DNA from 3 places in the Polaribacter staleyi genome. Region 1 is predicted to be linked to each of the others. Evidence: riboswitches for the same ligand, from Rfam matches in the RefSeq annotation. Region 1 holds a riboswitch; each other region holds the start of a gene.
The links. Region 1 has a riboswitch for cobalamin ahead of nrdG (anaerobic ribonucleoside-triphosphate reductase activating protein). Riboswitches for the same ligand answer to the same signal wherever they lie in the genome.
Positions count from the first base shown of each region.

Region 2: linked by a shared signal. The riboswitch ahead of WHD07_RS02275 (TonB-dependent receptor plug domain-containing protein) and the one ahead of nrdG (anaerobic ribonucleoside-triphosphate reductase activating protein) in region 1 are both predicted to bind cobalamin.
Region 3: linked by a shared signal. The riboswitch ahead of WHD07_RS13365 (TonB-dependent receptor) and the one ahead of nrdG (anaerobic ribonucleoside-triphosphate reductase activating protein) in region 1 are both predicted to bind cobalamin.

Region 1 covers NZ_CP150665.1:4,188,716-4,196,947, forward strand. Annotated here, with positions in the region: gene WHD07_RS17365 (T9SS type A sorting domain-containing protein) at 1-1,381, shown strand, start outside; gene recG (ATP-dependent DNA helicase RecG) at 1,602-3,698, shown strand; gene nrdD (anaerobic ribonucleoside-triphosphate reductase) at 3,785-5,575, opposite strand; gene nrdG (anaerobic ribonucleoside-triphosphate reductase activating protein) at 5,579-6,031, opposite strand; cobalamin riboswitch at 6,151-6,350, opposite strand; gene WHD07_RS17385 (DMT family transporter) at 6,467-6,793, opposite strand; gene cysS (cysteine--tRNA ligase) at 6,993-8,232, shown strand, end outside.
Region 2 covers NZ_CP150665.1:582,354-590,585, forward strand. Annotated here, with positions in the region: gene WHD07_RS02270 (cell surface protein) at 1-415, opposite strand, end outside; gene WHD07_RS02275 (TonB-dependent receptor plug domain-containing protein) at 421-2,301, opposite strand; cobalamin riboswitch at 2,333-2,550, opposite strand; gene WHD07_RS02280 (bifunctional adenosylcobinamide kinase/adenosylcobinamide-phosphate guanylyltransferase) at 2,787-3,290, shown strand; gene cobT (nicotinate-nucleotide--dimethylbenzimidazole phosphoribosyltransferase) at 3,297-4,331, shown strand; gene WHD07_RS02290 (adenosylcobinamide-GDP ribazoletransferase) at 4,336-5,103, shown strand; gene cobC (alpha-ribazole phosphatase) at 5,088-5,615, shown strand; gene WHD07_RS02300 (ABC transporter substrate-binding protein) at 5,617-6,729, shown strand; gene WHD07_RS02305 (GMP reductase) at 7,080-8,120, shown strand; gene WHD07_RS02310 (ABC transporter substrate-binding protein) at 8,117-8,232, shown strand, end outside.
Region 3 covers NZ_CP150665.1:3,165,558-3,173,789, forward strand. Annotated here, with positions in the region: rRNA gene WHD07_RS13335 (23S ribosomal RNA) at 1-1,460, shown strand, start outside; rRNA gene rrf (5S ribosomal RNA) at 1,635-1,744, shown strand; gene WHD07_RS13345 (ISAon1 family transposase) at 1,918-2,907, opposite strand; gene WHD07_RS13350 (ISAon1 family transposase N-terminal region protein) at 2,894-3,244, opposite strand; gene WHD07_RS13355 (SGNH/GDSL hydrolase family protein) at 3,412-4,656, shown strand; gene WHD07_RS13360 (hypothetical protein) at 4,659-4,787, shown strand; cobalamin riboswitch at 5,456-5,642, shown strand; gene WHD07_RS13365 (TonB-dependent receptor) at 5,742-7,751, shown strand; gene WHD07_RS13370 (YncE family protein) at 7,748-8,232, shown strand, end outside.

The DNA of each region.
Region 1 (8,232 bases):
TAGCGAAGGTATAGGTGGACATTATTATGCTGGTTATGTTGGAGGTTATGCTATTAGAAATATTTCAATGGGGTTGTCTGCAAATCAAGTAATGTCTAATAATGGTGCAGAAAAAGCAACTAGTTTAATAGAAGCGGAAACTGCAACAAAAAATAATGGTGCACAAGATTATTCTGATGGCGTTTCTGGTGTGGTACTTGGAGCTTTAAATGAAAGTGTTTCGTTTACAAGTACAATAGCAGCAGATTCATTATTTATCAACTATAAAACTATAAGTACTGGGTCTATAGGAGTTAAGGTTAATGGTAATTTACAATCAGTTCCATTAAATATTTCGAGTGGTCAGTATACACATGTTTGCTTTATAAATGACATAAAAGTGAATGATGTTATAGAGGTTATATACACAGATAATTCAGGAGCACATAACTTATATTTAGATTCATTCGTATTAAAAGGTCGTGTTGTAACAGAAGGAGTACCTGCTGTTGGTACGGGTATTTATAATGTACCTAAAGCATATATTGCTATGGCACAGGGATTTTTTATTCAGGGAGATTCTGATGGTGGTCCAATAGTGTTTAATAATAGTCAAAGAGAATATAAAGTAGAAGGACCAGAATCTATTTTCTTTAAAAGTGATAAAAAATCAGCAGGAAAAAGTAGAACTAGTACAAGTAAACTTCCTGTTATTAAATTAGGAATGGATTACACAAATGAAGAAGGTTTAGGGTTGCATAGACAAATTGGTGTTTCTTTTAAAAGTGAAAATTCTTTTGGATATGATAATGGATATGATTCTGCAATGTTTGATGTAGGAGAAACTGATTTTTATTGGAAATTTCCTAATAGTGAAGGTAAATATGCAATTACTGGTGTACAAAGTATATCAGATGATTTAGAAGTTCCTTTATATATCTCATTGGCTCACAAAGGTACTGTCGTTATAGGTATTGATGAATGGGATGCTATTGATAGAAACGTGTATATAAAAGATAAATTAACAAACCAAGCGTATTTAATTAACAACGGTAGTTTTTCTTTAAAACTTGCAGGTGGTAGTTATACAGATAGATTTTTCTTAACGTTTAAAGAGAGTAATACGTTAAGTGTATCAGATAATACTACTGTGTTAAATAAGAATATTGCGGTTTATTTAGATAATAATACACAAGAAATTGTAATTAATAATGAAAATAATTTACAACTTAAAAATGTAAAATTATACAATCTTTTAGGACAAGAAGTTGGTAAATGGAATAACCTAGATCAAATAGCTACACAACAGAGGTTAAAAACAAACAAACTATCTGATGCTATTTACATTATCAATATTGAAACAGAAAAAGGAAAAATTTCTAAAAAAGTTATATTAGAGTAGCGCGTGGGGCGAAATGACGTTTTGTAATTCACAAACGTTGGGATTAATTATTTGTTTAAAATAGTTCTATTGGTTTTTTTCATAAAAATCAATGGGGCTATTTTTTTTGTAAGAATATCAAGGATTCCTTTTATTGTGAAATACAAGAACCTTCAAAAAGTGTTATTTTTTCTTTTATTCCTGCAGATTTCTGTATTTTCGTTTTTTATATTTTTATCAATTGAATTTAAGTTATCCAATAACATATATTAAAGGAATTAGTGTACAAAGAGCAGCGCTTTTGTATACCGAATTGGGTATAAAAACATGTAATGATTTACTCAATTTTTTTCCTTTTAGATATATTGATAAAACTACCTTTTATGCCATAAAAGATTTACAGCCTAATTCTTCTGAAGTACAAATTGTAGGCAGAATTACTCATGTAAAATCAGTTGCTCAAAAAAGAGGAAGTAGATTAGTTGCTACTTTTCAAGATGCTACAGGAACCATGGAGTTGGTTTGGTTTAAAGGACAAAAATGGATAAAAGATGCGCTTAAAATTAACCAACCTTATGTGGTGTATGGTAAAACAAACCACTACAATGGCAATTTTAGCATTCCGCATCCAGAAATGGAGCTGGTTACAGAATATAAGAAAAAGTTGCAAACTAAAATGCAACCCGTTTATCCTTCTACAGAAAAGCTAACAAATTCTGGTGTTTCTAATAAATTAATGAGAACCTATGTACAGTATTTGTTACAACAGTTTTTTGAAACCATAACAGAAACCCTATCGCAAGAAATAATTGATAGTTTTAAATTGATGGGAAAACGAGACGCATTATTAAATGCGCATTTTCCTAAAAGTCAAGAAAATTTAGCAAAAGCACAAAACCGTTTAAAGTTTGAAGAGTTATTTTTTATTCAATTACAATTATTACGCAAGAAACTCATCAACAAAACAAAAATAAAAGGATTTGTTTTTGAGAATGTAAGCGATTATTTTAATACTTTTTATAAAGATTATTTACCTTTCGATTTAACAAATGCTCAAAAAAGAGTATTAAAAGAAATAAGAAAAGATGTAGCTTCTGGTGCACACATGAATCGTCTTTTACAAGGAGATGTAGGCTCAGGAAAAACAATTGTAGCCTTGTTAACCATGCTTTTGGCAATAGATAACGGTTTTCAGGCTACTATTATGGCACCAACAGAAATTTTAGCCACACAGCATTATCATGCAATTTCAGAAATGTTAAAAGATATGGATATTAATGTTGATTTATTAACGGGATCTGTTAGAACCAAAAAGCGAAGAGAAATTCATGCAAATTTAGAAGACGGAACCTTACATATTTTAATAGGTACACATGCGTTGATAGAGGATAAAGTAAAGTTTAAAAACCTTGGTATTGCAATTATTGATGAACAACATCGATTTGGTGTTGCGCAAAGAGCTAAATTATGGTCTAAAAATTCTTTGCCTCCGCACATTTTAGTAATGACAGCAACACCAATACCAAGAACCTTGGCTATGTCTGTTTATGGCGATTTAGATATTTCTGTTATAGATGAATTACCTCCGGGAAGAAAAGAGGTAAAAACCGTACATCGATTTGATAGTAATAGATTGTCTGTTTTTAAGTTTATGAGAGATGAAATAGAAAAAGGAAGACAAGTTTACGTTGTATATCCTTTAATTCAAGAATCTGAAGCCATGGATTATAAAGATTTAATGGATGGTTATGAGAGTATTTCTAGAGATTTTCCAACGCCCAAATACCAAATAAGTATTGTTCATGGAAAAATGAAACCGGCAGATAAAGAACACGAAATGCAACGTTTTGTGAAAGGAGAAACACAAATTATGGTGGCAACAACTGTTATTGAAGTTGGGGTAAATGTGCCAAACGCTAGTGTTATGATTATTGAAAGTTCAGAACGATTTGGGCTTTCGCAATTGCATCAATTAAGAGGAAGAGTTGGGAGAGGAGCAGACCAAAGTTATTGTATTTTACTTTCTAGTTACAAACTTTCCGAAGAAGGAAAAACACGTTTAAAAACAATGGTAGATACTACAGATGGTTTTAAAATAGCTGAGGTTGATTTAAAATTACGCGGCCCAGGTAATTTAATGGGGACGCAACAAAGTGGTGTTTTAAATTTAAGAATTGCAGATGTTGTAAAAGACTCCAAAATTTTGGTTGCAGCCAGAAATACGGCTATTGATGTTTTACAAGAAGATTCTAATTTGTCGAAACCAGAAAACAAAAATATTAAAACTACCTATTTAGCACTGTCTAAAACGTCTAAAATTTGGAGTAACATTAGTTAGCCCTATTAAATGGAGCTTTACAGTTTTAAAAATTAAAGGAACAAGTTTCATCAAAATAAATGAAACTCATTCCTTATCTAGGGGCATTATGACGCTTTAGCGTTTTGTAAATGATAAAACCTTAAATCGTGTTCATTTTGTCTTTCAGAACTAAAACTAGAAACACGTTTTAAGTACCCAATTACTCGCGTACCATAATCTATATCTTTAGAGCTGCAAGAGCTACATTTTACAAGTGTTTTTTTATCAATATGACCACATTTATTACAAATAGTTATTTTTACATTAAAGCAAAAATAATTACCACCGGCTAATGCTGTGGCCTCAATTAATTTTAAAAAGCCATTTTTATTAGGAGCCTCTTCTAAATTTAAATGAAGAGCAGAGCCACCATCTAGGTATTTTATAATATCTGTGCCATGTAAAATTATTTTATCTAAAGAATTTATCGAATTATTTTCTACAGGGTAGAAATAAGAATTGTAGCAATCTCTAGGTACAAATAAACCATCTTCTTTGTCCCATTTTGCATTTTTTACACCTAAATTTTCTGCAGGTACAAATTCCGTATTAAATAAATAGCCATATTCTTTTTTGGCTTCTTTATTGGCATCATAAATTATTTTGAGCTGTTTTGCTACAAAATCTTTATAAACAGTGCTATTTTCGGCTTTTATACCTTGGCTTTCTGCAGCTTCTACCATACCATTTATGCCAATGGTTAAAAACTGTTTGTCTAGAGATATAAAACCAGCATCATAAACAGGCAGCATTCCGGCATTTTTATATTCTTCAATTAACTTTCTGTAGGCTATTTGGTATTTTTGAATTTTATTTATTTCTGTTTTAAGATCTTTTCCTTGCTGTATTAAGCGATTCATGTTTAGTGTAATAACGTTTATAGAGCCTGTAGAAACGCCACCTGCACCCAAAGAATAGCTAAAAGTATTGTCGCTAATTTCATTTCTTAATCGGCAACAAGAAGCCAAACTATCTGCGCTTTCAGATTGATAGATAAAAAATGAATTTCCTTCACTTAACTCAGTGGCGCACATATTGGCAAATTCAGTATCTACAGGTTTGCCTTTTTTTACAAGCATTGCAGCGGTAACCACAGGAAAGGTTAATACAGCTTTTTCTCTTTCTTTATTAAACCATTTCATAAAAAATAGTTGTAATTTTTTAAGACTTTCCCATTGCGGTTTTGTCATGTCAGGAAAAACAAACTCACCAAATAAGCTGTCAAAATATTTTTCATCGTATAAAGAGATATTCCAAAAAACAGATTGATAACCTCTTGCAGCAGCAGGCTGATTAATTGCATAAACCGCATGTTGTAAATGATTAGAAACTGTTTTGGTGTTAGAATTTAGGTAATCGTTTCCAAAATCTTTTCTAGCAAAATAATCAAAATACAATAAAAATTCTACAGTTGCCAAAGCACCTGCAAATTGAGAGCTAATGGCAAAGACAAGGTTTACAAATTCGCCACAATAACTCTCTAAATGTTGTGGTGCTTTACTTTCACCTCCAAGCTTGGTAAGTCCGTCAAATAAAAATGGATACATACTAATAGAAGTGCAATAAGGTTTTAAAGAGGTTTCATCATGTACATAAATTTCATGAGCTTCTATTTGCCTTACATATTCATTGGCCAAATTTTTATCAAATAGTTGTTCAATTTTATTTTTTACCAATTGCCTATTTACCTGAACGTTAATATCCTTATTTAGTTCAGCTTCCATAGTAGCTATGTTTTTAGAAGAAACATTGGCGTTGGCGTCTATTTTAGAGCCATCAGCAGCATTGCTTGCATTAATGTAATTCTGAATAAAATTAATTTTTTGGTTTACCTGTTTTTCCGTTAATCGAATCATAGCTTAATAGTTTTTTAAGAATAAATGATTTAAATTTTTATTTGTTTGTACTTCTATAAATTGCTGATTGGTATCAGGTTTATCTAAGCCTCCTTTTTTGGCAATCCATTTGCCGGTTTTAATCCAAGTTAGGTGTTGTAGTAAATTTTTATCAATATGTTCCTTACCTGTATAAAGGCATGTTTTGTATCCTTCTTTTTGGGCGTATTTTAAATAATCTATGAGTTCTTTTTGATGCCATTCTCCACCCATAAATAAAACACAACTTGCAAATCCTTTATATTTTAGTAATGTTTGTTTGTATAATTTTATAGAAAGTTGTTGTCCGTTTTCTTCTTTCCATAAAATAGGAGAATGACAACCTTTGCAGCGAATTTTACATCCACAAATGCTAAAACAAATACTGATTTCACCAGGCACTTCTTGTAGTACAACCTGAATGCTAGAATAATTCATTTTCATTAATAATATAACCAATAAGGCTTACTTATTGATGGTTTAAAATGTGTCAAAAAAGGTACGATAACCCAATGGTATAAGTAGATACATCGTGCCATAACTTTTATCCCGAAAGTTTGACTAATTAGAAGTTGGCAGGTCTTCTGACTTACTCTGGTTTTTACGTCTTCCCGTTTATAAATAGATAAACAGTGACAAAGAATGTAAAACTTTTAATAGAGCTTACAGCTGCGGGAACAGTATAGGTTTTACACCTATTTCCCTTTTAATTTTAACAATTGATATTGTTATTAAAACCAAATTCTATTCAAATTTAAAAATCATTTACCTTTTGTGTCTAATATTTAGAAGAACTTATTAGCTACTTATAAACATATTTATAGGTAATAAGTTTTAGGATTGTAAGAGTATAGAAAACAAAGAAATTTGTTTTTAATGAGACACTACTTTTAAACCAATTATAGAAATTATTAAAGTAGAAATAAAAAAAAGACGCCAAAACGTAGCGGGCTCTTTAAATATAAAAATACCTAATAAAACGGTTCCAACGGCACCTATTCCCGTCCAAACAGCATAAGCAGTTCCTATAGGTAATTCTTGTGTTGCTTTTAAAAGGAGCAACATACTTGCAGATAAACATACTATAAAACCAATGTACCAATAGGTAGTTTCGGTACCTGTGCTTTCTTTAGCTTTACCTAAGCAAGCAGCAAAAGCAACTTCAAAAAGTCCCGCTATAATTAATAGTATCCAATTCATTTTAAGATGGGGTTTTATCAATTTTAAAAATTGAAATGTAAATTTAATTATAATTTTAAGAAGTAATTTGTATAAATAAAAGAATAACAATTATATTTTTTTTCAGCGACTTTAAATCTTAGCAAACTTCTAACAAATTCCATTTCGGTATTCTTTTTAAAGTGTCTATCTTTATCGGCTGTAATTAGTCACTTATTTAATGGAATTATACAAAGAAAATCAGCTTAAAGTATACAACTCTTTAACCAAATCTAAAGAGGATTTTAAAACCATAACAGACGGATATGTAGGTATGTACGTTTGTGGTCCAACGGTTTATAGCAACGCACATTTAGGTAATGTTAGAACCTTTATGTTTTTTGATGTTGTGTATAGATATTTACTACATTTAGGCTATAAGGTGCGTTATGTACGTAATATTACCGATGCTGGCCATTTAGAAAATGATGCAGATGAAGGAGAAGACAAAATTGCAAGAAAAGCACGTTTAGAACAAATTGAACCCATGGAAGTTGTACAACGTTACACGGTAGACTTTCATGATGTTTTAAAAAACTATAACTTTTTACCACCAAGTATAGAGCCAACTGCAACAGGTCATATTGTAGAGCAAATAGAAATGATTAAAGAAATCATAGAAAAAGGTTTTGCGTATGAGGTAAATGGTTCTGTATATTTTGATGTGCATGAATACAATAAAAAAGAAAACTACGGAATTCTCTCTGGTAGAAAAGTAGAAGATTTACTACATAATACAAGAACTTTAGATGGGCAGTCTGACAAGAAAAATCCGCAAGATTTTGCACTTTGGAAAAAAGCCGATGAGAAACATATTATGCGTTGGCCTTCTCCTTGGAGCGATGGTTTTCCGGGGTGGCACTTAGAGTGTTCTGTAATGAGTACAAAATATTTAGGCGAAAGTTTTGATATTCATGGTGGTGGAATGGATTTAAAATTTCCGCATCACGAATGCGAAATTGCACAATCTAAAACTTGTAGTGGCGTAACGCCTGTAAATTATTGGATGCATACAAATATGCTTTCTTTAAATGGGCAGAGAATGGCAAAATCTACAGGGAATTTTATTTTACCTAATGAAATTTTAACAGGAGAAAACACTATTTTGCCAAAAGCATTTTCTGCAAGTGTGGTTCGTTTTTTTAATATGCAGGCCAATTATAGAAGTATTTTAGATTTTTCTGGAGATGCATTAGAAGCATCAGAAAAAGGACATTCTAAATTGATGGAAGCTGTTAATTTCTTAGATAAGATTGAATCAGGTAAAACATCTACTTTTGATGTGCAAAAATGGAAAAAAGATTGTTATGCAGCAATGAACGACGATTTTAACACACCAATGTTAATTCCGCAATTATTTGAAGCGGTAAAGGTTGTTAATCAAATTAAAGAACATAAAGCAAGTTTAACGGCAGTTGATT
Region 2 (8,232 bases), 790 kb from region 1:
TTCCCCAGTTAGTTATATATCCTTTACCATTAGCAGTTGCCATGTATCTAGGATTATTTAAACCTGTATTAATTTCTGTTATTTTTTCAAAAGTATATCTATCTGCAACAACAATTGTATTCACATCATTTAAAATAATATAAGCTTCTGTATCTGTAAAAGATATAGACTGAATTAAACCACCCAATTGTGCATTATTAACACCCGTATAGATAAAATTAGTTGCTAATCTATTTAAATTTTCATTTACATAAGAAATAGAACCATCTTTATTACCAAATCCTCCTTCTGCACTTACAATAATTCCGTCTTTATAATTACCTGTAATTTCTGGAAATTCTTCGTCATTATTAGAACATGATGTAAAAACTAAACTAATTATGAATAGTTTAAAAATTGATTTTGTAATCTTCATTTGTATTAAAATTTATAGTTTATATTAATATTGTAATTTCTACCAGGCATAGGACGTAAGTTTGAAAAATAATACACATTATTAAATATATTATTTACTTTAAAACCTATTTTTATTTTATTCTTTTTATTTTCAAACACCTTAAAATCGCCACCAAAATTGGTAACATTTAAAGATTCTAAGGAGTAAAAATCTAAATTAATTTCATTTGTATACACTTTACTTTGATATAAATGCTGCATAAAAAAAGAAATTTTCTTATACTCATAATCTAAATTAAAGTTTAATAAATGCTTAGGTGCATAAGGTAAAAACGTATCTGTTTCCTTGTTTTTTGCTAACGTAAACGTATAATTCGTAGAAAAATTAAAAGAATGTTCATTAATTTTTTTAGATAATTTAACAGCTGTTTCCGCTCCGCTATGCGTAACATCACCTACATTTCTTGGTCTCCATAAATTAGATGCTGCAGTAGGTAACCATAAAATTTTATGCTTTAAATGAATATAAAAAAGTGATGTAGTAATTGCTATATTTTTTTTCTTAAAAGAAGCACCAATTTCTCCTTGTACAGATTCTTCTGGTATTAAATCTAAATTACCAACAACTGGCCAATACAACTCATTAAAAGTTGGTATCCTGTAATTTGTAGATACATTTGCCTTTAAGGCTAAATTATCTGTAATTTCCTGCTCTGCAGCAACGGATACTAATAATGGAACTTCAAAATCTGAATTAGACTCTTTTCTAAAGTTAATTGCCGTTGTTAATTTCTCTGTTGGCTTAAAAGTAACTTTAGCTATACCAGCAAACAATGTTCTTTTTTTTGAAAAAACCTCATTAGTAGTACCTCTGTTTTCATCATAAATTAACGATGTTTCCATTTTTAAATAATTAGAAAAACGATATTTTAAATTATAATTGATGTTATAATTTTTTGATTTTCCAAAAACATAATCTGTAGCATTTTTATCATCATAATATCGATACTCTTGTGTTAAGTAAGCCACGTTTAAGGTTTGTGTAAAATTAGAAAAAGAGTATTTCCATTTTAATAAATTCCTTTGATTAAAATCCTCATTTCTTTCGCTGCCTGCAGCAGGATTTGGTAATCCATCAGAAAATAAACGATCTCCATAATAACCTGTTGTATAAAAATACAGTTTGTTTTTACTAGAGAACTGATATCCTAAACTAAAGTTTACGCCATAATTTTTATAAACTCCATTTTCGTTTTTCAACAAACTACCGTCACTATTTTTATATCGAGTATCAATAAATGTATAATCATTATCAGAATAATTTAATGTTGCAGCAAATTTTACAGCCCATTTTCCTGTTCCAACATTGGCTTTAAAAAAATTAGAAGTCGTATTAAAACTTCCGTAAGAAGAAAACAAATAAAAATCTTTATGTTTTTTAAATGATAAATTATCATTTAAATGCACAGTACCACCAATAGCACCAGAACCATAATCGATACTTCCTCCACCACTATGAACTATAATTTCATCAGAAATACTTGCAGACAAAGAGTTAAAATCTGTTTGACCACTTCCTACTGCGTTGATAGAAATTCCATTCCATAATACTGCTGTATTCGATGCAGAAGTACCTCTAAAACGAGCAGTACTTACACCTCCATTACCATAATCTCTTAAAGAAATAGGGCTATTGTATCTTAATAAATTAGTAAGGTTTATTGGGTTTTTAATAATTTGACTAGTAACTATTTTTAGTTTTTTTAGTCCAAGTATTTTATGTTTTTGCTCTTTTTTTGCTATAACAACAATTTCTTTTAACTTATTTGCAATCGTATCCTTTTGAGCAAACGCAGTGTTAGCACAACAAAGTAAAAACAAAAAAGATAAAATATAATTCTTCATAACAACCTGACCTTTATCCCGAAAGCTTGTATTTATTTTTATAAATTAGGCAGGTCTCCTGGCTTGTTACCTGTTATAGACCTTCCCAACAAAAATGTCAGTGGTAAAGAATTAATAACAGCTCTAAAAAGAGGTTTCGAAAAAATGATTCGAAACAAACATACAGTTGCGGGAACAGCTTCGGTTTTTCACCGAATTCCCTTTTAATTTGTTCTCAGAAAGAACAAAACCTTAATTTTTAGCAAATGTAAATTATTTTTAAGTATTGCAATACTTATACTTTATAAACTTTTTTGTTTAATGCATTAGATATTTTAAAATCTATAAAAGGTAATTTTTTAGACAACTATTTTATTCCATTTACCAAAGCAGGTATCAAACAAAATACAATCATTCTTAAAAAAAAAGAAACTTGAATACTATTAAAGATATTCTTTCCTTTTTTAAAAAATGTTTCTAACCTTTGTGTTTATATTTTTTAAATTATGATTCATTATATCTCAGGAGGAGAAAGATCTGGTAAAAGTAGTTATGCTCAAAAAATAGCGGAAGACATTTCTAAAAACCCTTTTTATTTGGCAACTTCTAGAATTTGGGATAAAGATTTTAAAGCAAGGGTAGACAAACATATTTCTGATAGAGATGAACGTTGGACAACCATTGAAGAGGAAAAAAATATTAGTGCCGTTATCCCTGATAAATCTACAGTTGTTATTGACTGCGTTACTTTATGGTTGACAAATTTTTATGTTGACACAAAATACGACGTAAAAGAATCTTTAAAATTAGCCAAACAACAAATAGAAAAACTGGTAGAAATTGATGCTCACATTATCATTATTTCTAACGAGATTGGTATGGGATTACATGCTACCACAGAATCTGGAAGAAAATTTACAGAACTACAAGGATGGGTAAATCAATTTATTGCTAAAAAAGCTGACAAGGCTACTTTTATGGTTTCTGGACTGCCTTTAAAACTAAAATAAAACAAGATGTCAAAAATAACTGCACTTTCTAAAGAGATTGAAACAGCACTTCAAAGAAAAATAGACTTTAAAACAAAACCTATAGGTTCTTTAGGTATGTTAGAAAATATTGCCATTAAAATAGGTCGTATTCAAAACACGTTAACACCAAAAATTACAGCACCAAGTATTGTTGTTTTTGCTGGTGATCATGGAATAACAAAATCAAAAAAAGTAAGTCCATATCCACAAGAAGTAACACAACAAATGGTGTTTAATTTCTTAAACGGAGGCGCAGCAATTAATGTTTTTTGCAAACAAAATAAAATCAACCTAAAAATTGTTGATGCTGGTGTAAATGCCAATTTCGATGAAAATAAAGAATTAATTTCTGCTAAAATTGCAAAAGGAACCAAAGATTTTTCTTTAGAAAAAGCCATGACAACATTACAATGTAAAGCTGCTTTAGAAAAAGGAAAAGAAATTGTAAACAATTTATTTCAAAATAAATGCAACACCATTGGTTTTGGAGAAATGGGCATTGGTAACACTTCTTCTGCTGCACTTTTAATGAGTTATTTTACAAAAATTGGTATTGAAAACTGTGTTGGTAAAGGAACTGGTTTAGACAATGAAGGATTGCAACAAAAAAAGAATGTTTTAACAGAAGTATACCAAAAGCATATTAAAAATATAGACTCGCCAACAGAGGCACTCGCTACTTTTGGTGGTTTCGAAATTGTAATGATGGCAGGTGCTATTTTAGAAGCTGCCGCTTTAAAAATGACAATTTTAATTGATGGTTTTATTGTAACATCAGCATTATTAGCCGCAAATGCTATCGATAAAAATGTTTTAGACTACTGTATTTTTACGCATTCATCTGGAGAACAAGGTCATCAAAAAATATTAGATTTTTTAAAGGTAAAACCTATTTTAAATTTAGGTTTACGCTTAGGAGAAGGTACTGGAGCTGCTGTTGCACTACCAATTATACAATCTGCAACACTATTTTTAAACGAAATGGCAACTTTTGAAAGTGCCAATGTAAGCGAAGCTTAAACCTATGAAAAAAGAATTTCATTATTTTTTAACTGCCATTTTATTTTTTACAAGAATACCATGCCCTAAATGGGTGGGCCATTCGTCTGAAATGCTAAATAAAAGTAACCGTTACTTTTCTTTAGTGGGTATTTTAGTAGGCGCTATTGCTGCACTTATTTACTACTTAGCTACTTTTATTTTTACCCCAGAAATTGCCATTATTCTAAGTATGATTGCTTCTATTTGGACTACAGGAGCTTTTCATGAAGATGGTTTTGCAGATAGTTGCGATGGTTTTGGTGGTGGTTGGACTAAAGAAAAAATATTACTAATCATGAAAGATTCTAGATTAGGAACTTTTGGTGTTATAGGATTGTTTTCTATTCTTATTTTAAAGTTTTCTGCAATACAAACACTCTGTGTAGCACACATAAATATTCCTTTACTTATTATTTCTGGTCATGCTATTAGTCGTTTTACAGCTACTATCCTACTCTACACACATCCGTATGTTAGAGATATTGATAGCTCAAAAATAAAGCCAACAACCACACAAATGAGTACAAAATCTTTAGTGATTTCTTTTATTTTTGGAGTTTTACCTCTTTTCTTTTTTAAAAATCATTGGGTATTTCTAAGCCTTATTCCACTATTAATAACCTATTGGTATTTAGCTCGTTTTTTTAAAAAATGGATTGGAGGTCAAACAGGAGATTGTGCGGGTGCTTTGCAACAAGTGGCAGAAGTTGTTTTTTATCTTTTTATACTTGTTTTATGGAAATTATATTAATTAGACACACCACGCCCAAAATAGACAAAGGAATTTGCTACGGGCAATCAGATATTGATGTTACCGATACTTTTTTAGAAGAAATAAAACCTATTTTAACAGATGTTTCTATAAATGATGCAGAAACTGTATATTATAGTAGTCCGCTAAAAAGATGTAAAAAATTGGCAGAAAAGTTATCAAATACTATTCTTTTTGATGATCGCTTAAAAGAATTAGATTTTGGAGATTGGGAATTACAAAACTGGAACGACATCAACCAAGAAGCCTTAGATATCTGGATGAATGACTTTGTAAAAGTTGCTGTTACAAATGGTGAATCGTATTTAGATTTACATGCCAGAACTACCAATTTCTTATTAGAAATTGCACAAAAAGAATTTAAAAAAGTTGTTATTGTAACCCATGCAGGAGTTATGAGAAGCTTGTATTCTTTTATTCATAAAACACCTTTAGAAAAGTCTTTTGATTTAAAATTACAGTATGCACAAGTTTTAAAACTAAACTATTAAAATGAAACACCTTTTACCTCTCTTAATAATTAGTATTTTTTTTATTTCTTGTCAGAAAAATAAACCCATTAAACTTGTTAAAACCCCAGTAAAAACCAACATTAAATATGCCAAAGGATTCGACATTATTACAACAGGCAATCAAAAGAAATTAATTATAAAGCAACCCTATCAAAACGCAAAAACACAGTTTACATATATTTTAGGTAACAAAACCAACCTTAGTACAAACGAGTTAAAAGTACCTGTTAAAAATATTGTGGTAACAAGTACTACACACATACCAATGTTAGAAGAAATTGGTGCCGAAAATTTTTTAATTGGGTTTCCTCAAACAAAATTTATTTCATCCATAAAAACAAGAAAACGTATTGATGCTGGTCATGTAATAGAATTAGGAAGTGAGCAAACCATGAATACAGAACGACTTATAGAACTGGCTCCTGAGCTGGTAATTGGTTTTGGTTTAAATGGCAATAACAAAACATATAAAACAATTCAAAGAAACGGCATACCTGTTATTTATAATGGAGATTGGCTAGAAGAAACTCCTTTAGGACGTGCTGAGTGGATAAAGTTTTTTGGTGTACTATTTAATAAAGAAAAAGAAGCCGATAGTATTTTTAACGTTATTGAAACAAATTATTTATCTGTTAAAAAAATTGCTTTAAAAGCAAAGAAAATTCCAACAATTATATCTGGCAGCTTATTTAAGGACCTTTGGTATATGCCTGCAGGAGACAGTTTTATTGCCACCTATTTTAAAGATGCCAACACCAACTTTTTATGGCAAAACACCAAAGGAACAGGTAGCTTAGCCTTAAGTATAGAAAGTGTTTTAGACAAAGGGCTAGCTGCCGATTTTTGGATAGGTTGTGGTTTATTTGAAAACAGAGCAGATATGTTAACTTCTAACCAAAAATACAACTCTTTTTCTGCTTTTAAAAAGGGAAATATTTACACATACGCAAATAATAAAGGAGCAACTGGCGGACTTATTTACTTTGAAAAAGCACCTACAAGGCCAGATTTAGTTTTAAAAGATATTATTAAAATTACAAATTCAGACTTGTTACCAAACTATAGTTTAACTTTCTTTCAAAAAATGGAATAAAAAAATAAACGTCATCAATTAAGGTTTCTTAATTCTTTTTAAGTTCATAAAAATTGTTGTGCTTTCGATAAAAATCTGTCAATTCTAGCAAATTTAACGATTACAATGCATAGAATTTGTACCAAGAATACCTATTTTAAGTTATTAAATTGTTCTCGATACACTTTTTAGCAGCTTAAAATCACTCGAACTGACATTTTAGAGTTAAAAAAGCTCTAAATACACAACAAGTTCATAGAAATATCCTTTTAATTTGATGTTCAATAAATTTTACACATTCTTTCTTATAAAGAATCTAATAAATTCACTTTCAAATTTAATACCTTTATCACTTAATAATTTTGATAGAGATGAGAATAGAAAATGAATTAAAATTAGGTTTTAAAGATGTAATGATTCGCCCTAAACGATCTACCTTAAAATCGCGTTCGCAAGTAAGCTTAGAAAGAGAATTCACTTTTTTACATAGTGATGTTGTTTGGAAAGGAATACCAATTATGGCTGCTAATATGGATACTGTTGGTACTTTTGAAATGGCAAAAGCACTCTCTAAACACGGACTTTTTACAGCAATTCATAAACATTATTCATTAGAAGAATGGACTGATTTTGCTACCAATGCAGATGCTAAACTATTAAAAAACATAGCTGTTAGTACTGGTACAGGAAAAGAAGATTCTGAAAAAGTAAAACAGATTTTAACTAAATTTCCACAAATAAACTTTATTTGTGTAGATGTTGCCAACGGATACTCTGAACACTTTGTAAACTTTGTACAAAAAATGCGCAAAAACCATCCTAATAAAGTAATTATTGCGGGTAATGTTGTTACAGGTGAAATGGTAGAAGAATTACTTTTAGCTGGCGCAGATATTATAAAAGTAGGTATTGGTCCTGGTTCGGTTTGCACAACTCGTGTAAAAACAGGTGTTGGTTATCCTCAATTATCTGCAATTATAGAATGTGCAGATGCTGCTCATGGTATGGGTGGGCAAATTATTTCTGATGGAGGTTGTAAAATTCCTGGAGACCTTTCTAAAGCTTTTGGTGGTAGTGCAGATTTTGTAATGTTAGGAGGTATGCTTGCAGGTCATAAGGAAAGTGGTGGTGAATTAATTGAAAAAAATGGAGAAAAATTTAAAGCTTTTTACGGAATGAGCTCAACCACAGCCATGAATAAACATGTTGGTGGTGTTGCAAATTATAGAGCTTCTGAAGGTAAAACTGTTGAAGTTCCTTATAGAGGAAATGTAGCAGCAACCATTATAGATATTTTAGGAGGAATAAGATCTACATGTACCTATGTTGGTGCTAGCAGATTAAAAGAATTAACCAAAAGAACCACTTTTATCCGTGTTCAAGAACAAGAAAACCAAGTGTATTCTTCATGAAAAAATTAAAATTAATTTCAGCCATATGTTTCTTGTTCATTGCTATTTCTTGTAAAAAAGAAGTTGTAAAAGTTGATGAAAAAACAACAGCTGAAAGTCCTGTTAAATATGC
Region 3 (8,232 bases), 1.0 Mb from region 1:
ATTCCTGTACTTCTTATAATTGCGATGGGGTGACGGAGTAATGAAAGCACCGCGAACTGACGGAATAGTTCGTTGAAACATGTAGCTATTAGTTTTGTAGGTAAATCCGCAGAATTAGGTGAAGTGTGATAGTACCAAGCGTCTTCGGACAATTGGATAGTGTGTCTAAGGGCTTCCAAGAAAAACCTCTAAGCTTCAGATTATAAGAACCCGTACCGTAAACCGACACAGGTAGTTGGGATGAGAATTCTAAGGTGCTCGAGAGATTCATGGCTAAGGAACTAGGCAAAATAGACCCGTAACTTCGGGAGAAGGGTCGCCCTGTAGCAATACAGGGCCGCAGTGAAAAGGTCCAGGCGACTGTTTATCAAAAACACAGGGCTTTGCTAAATTGAAAGATGATGTATAAGGCCTGACACCTGCCCGGTGCTGGAAGGTTAAGTGGAGGGTTTAGCTTCGGCGAAGATCTGAAATGAAGCCCCAGTAAACGGCGGCCGTAACTATAACGGTCCTAAGGTAGCGAAATTCCTTGTCGGGTAAGTTCCGACCTGCACGAATGGTGCAACGATCTGGACACTGTCTCAGCCATGAGCTCGGTGAAATTGTAGTATCGGTGAAGATGCCGATTACCCGCAGCGGGACGAAAAGACCCCGTGAACCTTTACTATAGCTTAGTATTGGCTTTGGATAAGTAATGTGTAGGATAGGTGGGAGACATTGAAGCGGCGTCGCTAGGCGTTGTGGAGTCGTCCTTGAAATACCACCCTTTGCTTATCTAGAGTCTAACTCAGAGATGAGGACAGTGCTTGGTGGGTAGTTTGACTGGGGTGGTCGCCTCCAAAAGAGTAACGGAGGCTTCTAAAGGTACCCTCAGTACGCTTGGTAACCGTACGTAGAGTGCAATGGCATAAGGGTGCTTGACTGAGAGACATACAGGTCGATCAGGTTGGAAACAAGAGCATAGTGATCCGGTGGTTCCGCATGGAAGGGCCATCGCTCAAAGGATAAAAGGTACTCCGGGGATAACAGGCTGATCTCCCCCAAGAGCTCATATCGACGGGGGGGTTTGGCACCTCGATGTCGGCTCGTCACATCCTGGGGCTGGAGAAGGTCCCAAGGGTTGGGCTGTTCGCCCATTAAAGTGGCACGCGAGCTGGGTTCAGAACGTCGTGAGACAGTTCGGTCTCTATCTGCTGTGGGCGTTAGAAATTTGCGTGGATCTGACTCTAGTACGAGAGGACCGAGTTGGACTGACCTCTAGTGTACCTGTTGTTTCGCCAGAAGCATAGCAGGGTAGCTACGTCGGGAAGGGATAAGCGCTGAAAGCATATAAGCGCGAAACCCACCACAAGATGAGATTTCTTTAAAGGGTCGTTGGAGATTACAACGTTGATAGGTCATAGGTGTAAAGGCAGTAATGTCATAGCCAAGTGATACTAATAACCCATAGACTTATGTACGCTTCCCGCCGAAAGGCGGGAGCACAGACTCTTTATTTATAAGACGATTTAGATATTATTTTACCATATGTTAACTTATACTTTAGCAATAGCTAAAGAGTTATGAGTTATAAGTGTTGAGTTATGAGTTGAAAAACTTTAAAACTTAGAACTTTAAACTTAGAACTAAAATCTTAGGGTGGTTATAGCATTGGGGCTCACCTCTTCCCATCTCGAACAGAGAAGTTAAGCCCAATAGCGCCGATGGTACTGCATTTATGTGGGAGAGTAGGTCGCCGCCTTTCTTTAATACGGACTAAAGTCCGTATCTTTAAACCTCATATCTTACGGTATGAGGTTTTTTTTATGCTCTATAATGAAGCTTATATTAGCATTTTACAGAATCAAGAATAGCTACACTTGAATCTTTAGACTATTATAGGTTTGGGTCAAGTCAAAAAGTTGTGGGATTTAAAAATTACGCAAAAATGGTGCTAAGTCTAAATAAGAAAAAATCCACATTCCTTACGCTTCTGAATTGGGTTCTAAAGTCTTTAATTTTAGCATTGAATGATTCTGCTGATGCATTTGTACTTCGATTATCAAAATAGTTTAAGATATTTTGATAATGTATCGACATCGTTCTAGCTATCGTGCTGAAGCTTTTAAACTGTGCCTGTCTTACTTTTTCATCCCATTTAGCAAGTCTTATAAGTGCTGATGTTTTATCTTTAGTGTTATTGAATATCCAATATAGATTTTGGCATAATTTGTATGCTTTCTCTATATCAGGATATTTTTCAAACAGTATTTCTGCTCTTATAGATTGATTTTTAGTCCATTTACTACTTGATTTATATAATAGATATCTGCTTCTAGCTAATAGTTGTTTGAGTGTATCTCCATTAGGTAATAATTTTGGGGTGTATTTTAAAGATTTACTTCTGGTAATTTCAATGGCATCATTCTCAGTATCAATCGCTTCCCATCTATGTTTAATTCTTATTTCTTGCAGTGCATCTAATGCTAATTTTTGCACATGAAAACGGTCTATTACTAAGGCAGCGTTTGGAAAGGATTTCTTGACTATAAGGCCCATATTACCCGCCATATCCAAGGTTACTTCCATAACTTTCTTCCTATGTTTTAAAGGAATTTTGTTGAGTATTTTTATGACAACTTCAGCTTTAGTTCCTTTGATCATGGCTACTATTGCGCCTTTCTTTCCTTTAGCTGATTTATTTGTTATTATGGTATATAAATCACCGTTGGAAAAGGCAGTTTCATCAAGTGATAAGTGAGTCCCTAAATTCTTTGCAAACAATAACCAATCTGTTGCGTGCTTCTGTTGATCCCAAGCTTTAAAATGACTTAAATAATCTTTATACTGTCTTTGTAAACTTCTAGGATTTACCCCGTAGAAATTAGCTACAGTACTTGTGCTAGTAGCGTTATTACTGACTGATATCTTTTAAAAAAGCAGCAAATTCACTAGTTACTCTAGTGCCTTTTGCTACTAATTGCCAATCTCTTGTAACTACTTTTTTAGAATTTTCCTCAACCCAACGTCGTCTAATAACATGTAGAAAAACGTTTTTACCTCGAATTGGAAAATCTTGAATAGTCGCTTCAGGAAAAAAGCCTTTAGAATTTAATTTAAGTGCTTTGAATTCTTCAGGAATCGTATTTAATTCTGTGAAATGGAAATGGAGTTCTCCATTTTTAAATTCGTGTTTCGTTAATTTAAAATAGTCAACAAGAATTTCTGGTAATAATAGTTTTGTTAGTTCAATTGAAGTATTCAAAATAGAGGTTTATTAGAAAGCAAAGTTCATGCTTTTTAATTTACTCCACAACTTTTTGACTTGACCCTTATTTGTACTGTCTTTTTTAAATCTAGAATAGATAGTACCCTTTTTTATATTATAAAAACTTATTTCTTTATTTTTACAATAAATAATCATCATTTAAAATGAAAAATAGCTTCCAAAGATTCATATTACTAATAGCACTCATTTATAGTACATATACTATATCTCAAGAAATACCAGTATATAAAAACGGAGATAATGTGGTTTTAATAGGAGACAGTATTACACATGGAGGTTTGTATCATGCTTTTTTACAATTTTTTAATGCCACACAATTCCCTAATCAAAAAGTAAATTATTTTAATGGAGGTATATCTGGTGATGATGGTTCTGGAACTTTATTAAGGCTAGAAAAAGATATTTTAATTCATAATCCTAATCATGCTATAATTATGTTAGGGATGAATGATGTAAGAGCTCATTTGTTCCCTAAAGACTTTAAAAAGGTTGATGATAAGATGTTAAAGGATCGTAAGGCTGTATTAGAAAAATACATAGCTAACATGTCTGCCATTGCATCTAAGTTAAATGAAAGGGGGGTAAGTATCATATTTATGACACCTTCTATTTATGATCAAACGGTTAAGATTAAGGGCACTAATAATGTAGAACGTAAAAACGATGGTTTGGTGGTTTTTGCTGATGAAATTAAAAAATTGGCAGAGAAGTATAATTCTCCTTTAGTAGACTTGAATGCAGTAATGTTAAAGGCAAACAAGCAAGTGCAAAAGAAAGATAAGACTGCAACCATAATAGGAGTAGATAGAACACATCCTGGTGAATTAGGTCATTTAATTATGGCTTATGAGTTGATTAAAACAGTTTTTCCTGTAAAGTATACTTCTAGAGTAGAGATTGATGTAAAGGCTAAAAAAGTAATAACCTCATATAATTGCGAGGTAAACTTAATAGATGGTACAAAAGAATTTACGGTGTTTGAAAATGCATTACCTTTTGCGCTTCAAGAAAATTTAGCTCCGGCATTGGGTTTAATAAAAGATAGAAAGGAATATACGCAAGAGTTTTTTTTATTTAAAAATTTAAGAGCGGGAGTTTATCAATTAGTTATTGACGGTATTGAAGTAGGTACTTATAATTCTAAAAAATTAAAAAAAGGAATTGATTTGTCTTTAAACGCTAAAACGCCACAATATAAACAAGCTCAAAAAGTGTATGATTGGTGTTTGGGTTATAAAAAAACAAATGAAAAATTGAGAACTTTAGCTTTAATGGAATTTCGTACACTTAGGGATTATCTAGGTGATGATACGATGGAGTCTAAAAAAGCTTTCTTAGAAAAAAAAATGAATCTCAGCGAGGGAAACCTTGGTATCCGTATGGTTTAAAAATGACTAAAGAATATTTCGAATTGCTTCCTAAAAGAGATTCTTTATGGAAAGATTTAAGTAGTATTAGAACCAAAATATACACAGCAAACAAACCTAAAATACATACATATAAGTTAATTAAAGAATAATTTTTTTGATGAGTTTTTAGTATAAAAACGTTTAAAGTATTTTGTTTTATAGTTATTCCAAAATTGAAGCTTTTAAATTTGATTTAAAAGTTGACCTCAAAAACCTATTTTATAAAGCGTTTTTTTGCCAAGATTGATTTTTTAAAGTAATATTCACTGAAAAATAAAGAAATTTTTTTGTGATTTTGGGTTGTTTTTTTTCTTGTTATATAACAACCCGGTTACGGGTTTCCGTAAGCTTTTTTTGTTTTATTGCAATACATTTGAAAAATGTAATTTCAATAAGAAATAATTGTAATAACGAATTGTTTTTAGCTTTTATTTCTTTTTGATACAAATTATTATAGATAATTTAAGGTGTTTGTTTTCTTTACTGTAAAATATAGAAATGAATAAATATTGTTTCTAATTTAAATAACTTTAATGCAACTTCATTTAATATAATTGGCTAGTAAAAAATAGTGTTGGGGGGCAATATTTATACGAGCTAAATTATTTTATTTGAGGTTGTTTTTTTCTTAATTTTTCTTGTTGTAATTTTCTAGATAGCCTGGTATTTTTAATTTAATATATTAATGTAGCTTGTTTAATAAGAATATAAATGTGTAATTAAAAATAAAGCATAAAACTGCATTGTCAATTAACAAATTGTAGATAAATTTGTATCATATTTTTTAACTAAGAATGGTTATCGGGTTTAAAAACTTGATATTAAAATGGGAATCTAGTGTAAATCTAGAACTGTCCCGCAGCTGTAAGCTCTAAAGTTGAAACTCGAATGGTCACTTTTCGAAAGAATGGGAAGACCGGGTGGATGGAGTAAGTCAGAAGACCTGCCATTTTTTTATAATTCATTAAGCTTTCGAGGATTGAAGCTAGAATTAGGAGCCTATCTATCTAAAATTTGGATACGTAGTACTTTTCTTATTCTATCCTCTTACGCAAAATTTAGGTATGAGGACTTCTTTTTTACACTCTTTTTTGTTTATTTTCTTTATTATATGTTGCTATAATTCTAATTTTTTATATGCCCAAAAAATTGATTCAATAAATGCCGTACAGCTTAAAGAAATTTTTTTAATTACCAATAAAGAGAAATTAAAAAAGCACTTTTCTCCTATTTCTGTTCAGACTTTAACAGGAAAGTCTTTAACGCGTTTAAGTAATTCTAGTGTTGCAGATGCTATTCGTTTTTTTAGTGGAGTTCAGTTAAAAGATTATGGAGGAATTGGCGGTATTAAAACCATAAATGTGAGAGGTATGGGATCACAACATACAGGGATTTTTTATGATGGTGTTCAATTAGGAAACGCACAAAATGGGCAAATAGATTTAGGGAAATATTCTGTACAAAACATGGAAGCTGTATCGTTATACCAAGGTCAACGATCAGATTTAGATCAATCCGCTAAATCCTATGCTTCTTCAAATAGTATTTATTTAAAGTCTAAAACACCTCAATTTTTAGATGGTAAACGTAGTAATGCAAATGTTAGTTTAAAAACAGGATCCTTTGGCTTGGTAAATCCTTCTGTAAATGTAGATTTTAAAATTAATAATCAATTAAGTGGGCGTATTAGTACAGAGTATCTTAATGCCAATGGTAAATATAAATTTAGATACACTAACGGTAGCTATGATACAATAGCAACACGTAATAATGCAGATATTGAATCTTTTAGAGCGGAAGTCTCTGTGCATGGTGCACAAGGTATTAAGAATGGGTGGAATGTAAAACTATATCATTATGATTCTGAACGTGGATTGCCAGGAGCTATTGTTGCTAATCGTTTTAAGCGTCCACAACGTTTATGGGATCGAAATAATTTTCTACAAGGAGCATTTACAAAGCATGTAAACGATTTCTATTTTTTTGTGTTAAGAGGTAAATATGCTCATAATTATTCTAGATATGTAGATCCAGAAATTATAAAGGTAGACGGGGAATTAGACAACAAATATACGCAAGAAGAATATTATTTATCGATGGTAAATACGTTTCAGGTTTCTCCTTTTTGCAAATTATCTCTAGCAACAGACTTACAAAGGAATACGATGGATGCAAATTTGTATCGATTTTCATACCCTAAAAGAATTACGCTTTTATCATCCTTAGCTGCCGATTTTACTTTTGATAAAGTTCACATACAAGGTAGTTTATTGAGTACTACAGTAGATGAAACGGTACTTTTTTATGAAGCAGCAGAAGATTTGCAGAAATACTCACCTACCATTATGTTGAATTGGCAACCTTTTACTTCTAATAAATTTAGGGTAAGAAGCTTTTATAAAGAAATTTTTAGGCAACCTACTTTTAATGATTTGTATTATACATTTATAGGAAATACCTTTTTAGATCCAGAAGACGCAACTCAGGTAAATCTTGGATTTTCTTATCAAACTGAGTTTAAAAAAGTAGCATTTGATCTTCAATCAGATGTCTATAAAATTTGGATAGACAACAAAATTGTAGCAGTTCCTGGTGCAAATCTGTTCCGTTGGTCTATGTTTAATTTAGGTAAAGTAGAAACTGCCGGAATAGAAACAAATATAAAGGCAATTGGTAGTTTGGGCACAAAATTTAAGTACAGCACCAACCTAAGTTACACGTATCAAGAATCTATTGATGTTACTGCTGGTGTAAATAATTATGGAGATCAGATTCCGTATATACCAGTTCATAGCGGTAGTATAAGTGCTATGATAGATTACCGAAAATTAGAATTGAACTACAGTTTTATTTATACGGGAGAAAGATATAGCCAAAAGGCAAACATTAGTTCTAATTATTTAGATCCGTGGTTTACACACGATTTAAGTTTGGGAAAAACACTCTTATTTAATCAAAAGAAATTAAAAGTTTTAGTAGCAATAAACAATGTATTTAATCAACAATTTGCGGTAGTTAAAAACTTTCCTATGCCAGGGAGATCCTATCGTTTCACTTTAAATTTTATATTATGAAAAAAAGAAAATTAGGTTTGCAAGTTGCATCAGCTTTAGCGGTTGTGTTTTTTTTAAATGGATGTAGAACTGAAGATAATTTCGAAGATTCTATTAAGGTAGAAGTTCCAACAGAACCTTCCTCAAAAATTGAAGGTTTTTATTTATTGAACGAAGGTAATATGTCTATGAATAAAGCGGCTTTAGATTATATGGACTTTGAGACCGGAATTTATGAAAAAGAAGTTTTTAGAACTGCAAACCCAGAAGAAGTTGGTGGTTTGGGTGATGTTGGAAATGATATGGGAATTTATGGTTCTAAACTTTATATAGTTGTAAATGCTTCTAACAAAGTAGAAGTTTTAGATGTAAAAACACGCAAAAAAATTAAACAAATAAATGTTGATAATTGTAGGTATATAAAGTTCTACAAAGGGAAAGCTTATTTAAGTACCTACTTAGGTGTTATTGGAGACCCGAATGCTGCCAATGGAAAAATTAT